DNA from 2 places in the Bhargavaea ullalensis genome. Region 1 is predicted to be linked to the other one. Evidence: riboswitches for the same ligand, from Rfam matches in the RefSeq annotation. Region 1 holds a riboswitch; the other holds the start of a gene.

Region 1 (3,483 bases):
TGCGGAGCATGCGGTCCGGACGTTCGGGCATGCAGGGTCATAACCAGCACCCCCCGCCCATAGGATGGGGCAGGGGGATTTTTATTGAGATTTCCGTATGCCCGAAAAAGAAAGTTCCGCGGCCGTCCGGGACGCGGGAAGAGGCGATACCTGCCGCTCCTCCTCCCGGCCGGCCTTGTGCTGATCTTCCTGATTTTTATTTATTTCAATGAACGGCTGACGCCCGCGCTCACCGAGTATGCGGAGGTCCAGACGACCAAGATCGCCTCTGAAGTGATTGCAAAGGCGCTGGACACGAAAGCGACGATCGACATCAATGAAATCATCGAATACGTTCCCTCCACCCAGTCGGAAGTCGTCACGGCGAAGCTGAACACGGAAATCATCAACCGCTTCATCGCGGAGACCCATGGGCTCGTCTCGGATTATCTCGAGAAAGCGGAAGCGGGGGAACTGAACGCGCTTCCGAAGCTCGAGAATATCGAGTATGACGTGGAAACGATGAAGGACCGGGACGGCATCGTCTTTTTCGTGCCCCTCGCCCAGGCGATCGGCATGCCGATGCTCGGGAACCTCGGGCCGAAAGTGCCGGTCCGCTTCCATATGATCGGCGATGTCCACGCCAACCCGAAAACCGAAATCCGCGAGTTCGGCATCAACAATGCGCTCGTGGAAGTGACCGCCATCATCCAGGTGAACGTCCAGATCATCGTGCCGTTCGCCTCCAAGAAGTCGACGATCGAACAGCGGATTCCGATCGCCATTGGACTCGTACAGGGACAGGTGCCGCACATCTTCAACAAGGGGGACGTCGCGCCGCCGTCCATCGAGGTTCCGATCCCGCTCCCGGAAGACTGAAAAAGGCCTTGCAATCTGTTTCCATTCCTGCTATTCTATAAGTCATTAATAAGAATATCGATTGGGTAGAGGCCGCAATTGCTTATGAGTCACACACGCGAGTTTGACAGCTATGACCGTGCGTAAAAGGAAGCATTGCCGAAGTGGACCGGAAAGTCAGAGAAGGTCTGCTGGGGCCATTCCGAACAGGGATGGCACTGTCATACGGAACGGGAAATCCGTCTGTATGGAGAGCTACAGATCGTACGTTGTAATGATTTATATTCCAACAGACGAACAGTAGTCGGCCGGCTTCCTTTTGCGCACTCGCGCGGGATGCCGGCCGTTTTTGCTTGAATGAAGCCTCTCCCCCTCGGAATGGAGGAATGGAACATGTCAGGTACCATCTTTTCGATTTTGCCGCCGCTGATTGCCATCGTGATGGTGCTCATCACGAAACGTGTGCTCGTTTCTCTCGGAACGGGGATCCTTGCCGGTGCCGTCATTGCGGCTTCCTTTAAACCGGGGGATTCCGCCGTGACGCTCTGGAAAGCCTTTACGGTCAGTTTCTGGGACGGAGGGCTGAACACATACAACATCTTCATCATGTTGTTTGTCCTGCTGCTCGGCGTGCTGACCGCGTTCGTGAGCCTGTCGGGCGGCAGCCGGGCATTTGCGGACTGGGCGACGAAGCGGATCCGCACCCGGCGCGGCGCAAAGCTGCTAGCAGCGCTCCTTGGCATCCTGATTTTCGTTGACGACTACTTCAATGCGCTGGCCGTGGGGCAGATTGCACGTCCGATCACCGACACTCACAAGGTGTCCCGGGCAAAGCTGGCTTATTTCATCGATTCCACTTCCGCACCGGTCTGTGCCATCGCGCCTGTGTCCAGCTGGGGCGCCTATCTTATCGGCGTCATTGGCACCATACTGGCCGGCGCATCGGTCGTCAGCTACACGCCGCTGGAAGCATTCCTGCTCATGATCCCGATGAACTTCTACGTTTTCGCAACGCTTGTGTTCGTCTTTTTCGCCGCCATCAGCAACTTCGACTTCGGGGAGATGCGCAAGCATGAGATCCGGGCGGTGGAAACCGGCGAGCTGTACGATCCGTCAAAGGCGATTCCGGGGGAACTGAAGGAAGAATTTCCGGTGCACAACCACGGCCGGGTCATCGATCTTGTTCTGCCGATTGTTACGCTTGTCGCCGTCACGGTCGGCGGAATGCTGTTCACCGGCTACCGCGGAAGCATGGCGGAGTTCGGCCGTGCGGACATCTGGACCATCTTTGAAATGACTGACGTGCCGGTTGCGCTGCTTTCGGGCGGTCTCGCCGGCGTCCTTGTCGCGGCACTGCTGTACATCACGCAGATGAAGAAAAATGAAACGGCACGCATGTCATACGTCGGAACGGCATTCATCAGCGGCATCAAAGCGATGATGCCGGCCGTCTCGATCCTCATTTTCGCTTGGGCGCTCACTTACCTGATCGGGGAACTGGAGACGGGCGCATTCCTCTCCGGCGTGGTCCAGCAGGCGAACGTTCCGATCGTTCTCCTGCCGGCCATCATGTTTGTGCTGGCCGGTGTGATGTCGTTTGCAACCGGTACTTCTTGGGGCTCATTCGGAATCCTGCTCCCGATTGCCGGACAGGTCATGCTGGATGCGGCACCGGAAATGCTGCTTGCTTCGCTGGCGGCCGTGCTCGGCGGTTCGGTGTTCGGTGACCACTGCTCGCCGATTTCCGACTCGACGATCATGTCTTCGACAGGTGCCGGCTCCAACCACATCGACCACGTGGCGACCCAGCTGCCGTACGCACTGGCGAGCGCAGCCATCTCTGCCGTCGGCTACGTGGTGCTGGGCGTAACCGATTCGGTCTGGGCGGGCATCCTGACCGTTGCCTTGCTGCTTGTCGCAGTCATCGTCTTCTGGACGCTGAAAGGCCGTGCCGTCTCACCGTCGGCACTCGGCCAGCATACCGGAAATTGATCCAAAAGGCAGGGGGTTCCCCCCTGCCTTTTGTCATGCCTGCGAAAGATGTCGGAAATTAAAAAATGCTTTGACTTCATATTTGAAGGAAGTTATACTTACAATAAGATAGAGTTATCTGAAAAGATAAAATTCCTGCTCTTTCCAGAGGCAGGAGAAAAGGGGGAACATCATGGAACAGCGTTCGCAGTGGGGGACAAGGGCGGGATTCATCATGGCCGCCGTCGGTTCTGCGGTCGGACTCGGAAACATCTGGCGGTTTCCGTACGTTGCCTATGAAAATGGCGGCGGGGCATTTTTCATTCCATATTTATTCGCTTTGCTGACCGCCGGAATTCCGATTCTTGTCATGGAGTTCACGATCGGCCAGAAATACCGCGGCTCGGCTCCGCTGTCATTCTTCCGCATGGAGGGCAAAAAGGCGGAGTGGCTCGGATGGTGGGGGATCTTCGTTTCATTTGCTATTTCAACATACTACGCAGTCATCATTGCCTGGGCAATGAAATACACGATTTACTCGTTTGACCTGAAGTGGGGCAGCGACACGGAAGGGTTCTTGTTCGGCACCGTCCTGAATCTTGCTGATACGCCGGGACAGACGGCCGGCTTCGTGCCGGGTGTCCTGATTCCGCTCATTCTTGTCTGGGTCATCGT
Region 2 (3,483 bases), on a different contig from region 1:
CTCACCGGCGATCGTCCCGCCGCGCAGCGAATGAATGCCGATTTCCTCGTCGGTGCGGCGGTTTTCCGACTGGTGGCGGTCGTGGACGGGGTGGACGTCCGGCCTGGCCGAAGCGATGGCGTCGAACAGCTTGATGAGCGTCCCGCTCGGCGCATCGACTTTTTTCCGGTGATGGCGCTCTGTCAGTTCAATATCGAATGAAGGAAGAAGGGAAGCGGCATAACGGACGATTTCCGTCAGCATATGCACGCCGGCGCTCATGTTGGCGCTGAAGAAGATCGGCTGGCCCTGCGCTTTTTCCCTCATCATTTCGGTCAGCGCCTCTTTTTCGCCGGTCGTCGCAATGACGAGCGGCAGGCCGGTCTCCGCTTCAAGGAGCGCCGAAGTGAGCGCAGGATGGGAAAAATCAATGATGGCATCTGCTTCCGGAAGCCGTTCGTCCGGCCGGTACACCGGATGGCCGTCCGCAGAGCTTCCGCGGGTGAGCAGAACCCCGGCGACCTCATGGCCGCGTCCCGTGGCAAGAGCGGCAACCCGGCGATTCATCGCGCCGTAGCCGCAGAGCAGCAGTTTCATGGTCAAACCTCCATCCGGATGGATTCAAATTGGCGGATCAGGCGCCCGCGTCCCGCCTCCTCAAGCGGCAGAAGGGGAAGCCGCACTTCATAGCCCCCGAAACCGAGGTGCGAAGTGAGGACTTTGATCGGGATCGGATTGACGTCCACAGACAGCGCGGCAATGAGCGGAGTGAGCCGGTAATGGATCTCCTGTGCGCCGGCCGGGCCCGTCTGGGAGCATTCGAACATTTCCTGGAATTCATCGGGAACGACATTGGCGACGACGGAGATGACGCCGTTGCCTCCGAGGGAAAGGAAGGGGAGGGCAGTGTCGTCATTGCCGCTGTAAAGGGCGAACGACGGGTCGGTCATGAGCCGCACCTGAGACATGTAGTTCAAGTCACCGGTCGCATCCTTCAGGCCGACGATCATCGGATGCCGGCTGAGCTCCAGCACCGTATCCGGCTCGATCGTCATGCCGGTCCGCGACGGGACGTTGTACAGAAGCGCCGGAATCTGCGCGGCATCGACAATCGCTTCAAAATGGCGGATGAGTCCGCGCTGGCTCGTTTTATTGTAGTAGGGCGTGATGAGCATGATGCCGTCCGCACCGATCTGCTTCGCTTCGCGGGAAGCTTCGATGGATTCGATCGTCGAGTTGGACCCGGTTCCGGCGATGACCGGCACGCGTCCCGCCGATGTCTGCACGGCAATCTCAAGCAGGCGGCGGCGTTCTTCTGCCGTCAGCGTGGATCCTTCTCCGGTCGTCCCGTTGATGACCAGCGCCTGGATCCGGTTGCCGATCAGGAACTCAAGATGCCGGCGGAAGCTTTCATAGTCGACCTGCTGATTGTTGAACGGGGTGGTGACGGCTGCTGCAACTCCGGTAAACAGATGATTCATGTTCCATCCCTCTTTCTATCCAGTGTATTCCGGTTTCCCGGTTTCCGGTACGAATGCCCGGACAATGGATGAAATGTCCCATGCAACGCAAAATAAAAACAAGCCGGAACCTGGTTACGATTCCGACTTGTTGGCTTATGCGATGCACGACCTGGAAGGTCACAAGTGGAAGCACTCCATTATCACGAAGAATAATGACAGCCTGCATGCTGTTCACATACAGTCCAACGGAGACGGCCTGAGAACCGGTCTCCATTTCGGCAAATCTCCCTTTCGCCCGCCGCCGGTTCTCAGCCGTTGCCGCGGGGTACTGATGATCTTTGCACCTCATCCATTGCTATTCAATTTTGAATCTTGCAGACAACTCTACAACAACAATAGGGGCTTGTAAAGAGATTTGATGAATTTTCTTTCGAAGGGGTGAAAGAAGGGGACATAACCCGGGCCAAATGGCGGATGGAATGGGCACAGGAATCGAATCTGTTGCTGGTGTGCATGCGCGGGTTAATCGGATGGAGCTGCTGAGCGGATCCGGTCGGCAAATGGATCAAACAGATCACTCGGGCATTGTTCATCAATTAAAAAACACAGGTTAATGAGACGGTGAACCAAGAAATCACGAAACAACGAACGAACAAGTCCGATAGCCGGACGACACCTGATGAGACGGCGGTCTCAGAAAAACAACTGAAACAAGCCGGATCAGTATCCAAGCCAAGCAAGGCGCAGCGCAATAAAACCGCAGGATCTGCGCCAGATGACAATCAACCGAACGGACATAAAAGCAAGCCGTTTCAACTGAAAAAACGCATTCCATCTCACTGTTTCAAGTATACTAAACAATGATATGCAACTTCCGAAAATAGAAATTATGTAAACTAAAAGAGACAGCAGTCAAGAGAGGTGCTTTGTTTGCCTCCCTTCCTTACATGTAACGTCCTTCATCATTGTATCACGGCAACCGGTTGTTTTTGACCGACAGCCGGTTTTTCCCTGCCAAAGCTGCTGCTGTTTATTTGGCCGTCTGGCTCAAGCCGCCGAGTCGATTTCGTGTCCCGGCAGAATCTGTCTCTGGCTGCCACGGATTTTCGTGATCGGCTCCAGACGCAGACAAACCAAAACCAAAGCCCGATCATTCGGACGTTCATCATTTCCGTGTTCCGTATCCGTGCCAGACTGTTTTACATAAGCCGGATCTGCGGCTGTACTCATTCGTTTTTAATTTCTGTTTCATTACAGTCCCGCTCAATAAAAACTCGTGTCAGCTTCTGTGAAATCCACGTGGTTGCATAGCGCATCCATCAAGGATGCAGATTGCATCTATCGAAGTTGAAAAGTGCAATTTTGATGGTTGCAATGCGAAACTATCACCTTGCAACCTATAAACAATCAGCTCTCAACCAATTAACTTGAATATTGCAAGTATCAATCAAAAAGAATAGTTGCTCAATGCAACAAGGAGTTTTATTCGCTGCTGTTCATCTTTTTATATAGTTCCTGCAAAGATCGGATGATGATTTCTTTTTCAAAATCCTTCATTCCCGAAAAGGCAGCTTCCAGCTGTATCATAATCTTTTCATCTATCTGTTGCACTGCCGCTTCCCCCGTCTCGGTCAATGAAAGGATCTGGATTCGCCGGTCTCCGGGATACGGTTTTCTCGACACATGGCCGGACGTGACAAGTGACTGGATCTGCCTGGAGAAGGTCGTAATGTCCATGCCGACGCCCCGTGCTGTTTCCTGCATGGACGGGGCGTTGAGGTTTTGGATCTCATGCATGATCGTGCTTTGCTGCACAGAAACTTCCTTGCAGGCCTCTTTGTGCACTTTGTTCAATTCACCGTTCAATGTATGGAACATTCTCAGCAGTTCATCCAACTTCCATCCCCTCCCCTTTGGTCAACCGCTTTATTAATTGTACATTCAAAAAACAAAAAGCGCACCCGGAAAGCCGGATGCGCTTTTTTAGCCGTATTGGATTTGGTCTTCATCGTATGCATCTGCGCCGCCCGGAATGTGGACC

The links. A riboswitch is a leader RNA that binds a small molecule or an ion and turns the genes downstream of it on or off. The one in region 1 is predicted to bind lysine.
Region 2: linked by a shared signal. The riboswitch ahead of dapA (4-hydroxy-tetrahydrodipicolinate synthase) and the one ahead of ACFFIY_RS03975 (Na+/H+ antiporter NhaC family protein) in region 1 are both predicted to bind lysine.

Annotation. Positions count from the first base shown of each region.
Region 1 covers NZ_JBHLWY010000015.1:3,940-7,422, reverse strand. The annotation lists gene ACFFIY_RS03985 (bifunctional metallophosphatase/5'-nucleotidase) at 1-43, shown strand, start outside; gene yunB (sporulation protein YunB) at 85-858, shown strand; lysine riboswitch at 917-1,103, shown strand; gene ACFFIY_RS03975 (Na+/H+ antiporter NhaC family protein) at 1,231-2,829, shown strand; gene ACFFIY_RS03970 (sodium-dependent transporter) at 3,002-3,483, shown strand, end outside.
Region 2 covers NZ_JBHLWY010000042.1:67,707-71,189, reverse strand. The annotation lists gene dapB (4-hydroxy-tetrahydrodipicolinate reductase) at 1-576, opposite strand, end outside; gene dapA (4-hydroxy-tetrahydrodipicolinate synthase) at 579-1,460, opposite strand; lysine riboswitch at 1,622-1,799, opposite strand; gene ACFFIY_RS10415 (hypothetical protein) at 1,910-2,056, shown strand; gene ACFFIY_RS10410 (hypothetical protein) at 2,064-2,306, shown strand; gene ACFFIY_RS10405 (MarR family winged helix-turn-helix transcriptional regulator) at 2,925-3,338, opposite strand; gene ACFFIY_RS10400 (sporulation protein) at 3,426-3,483, opposite strand, start outside.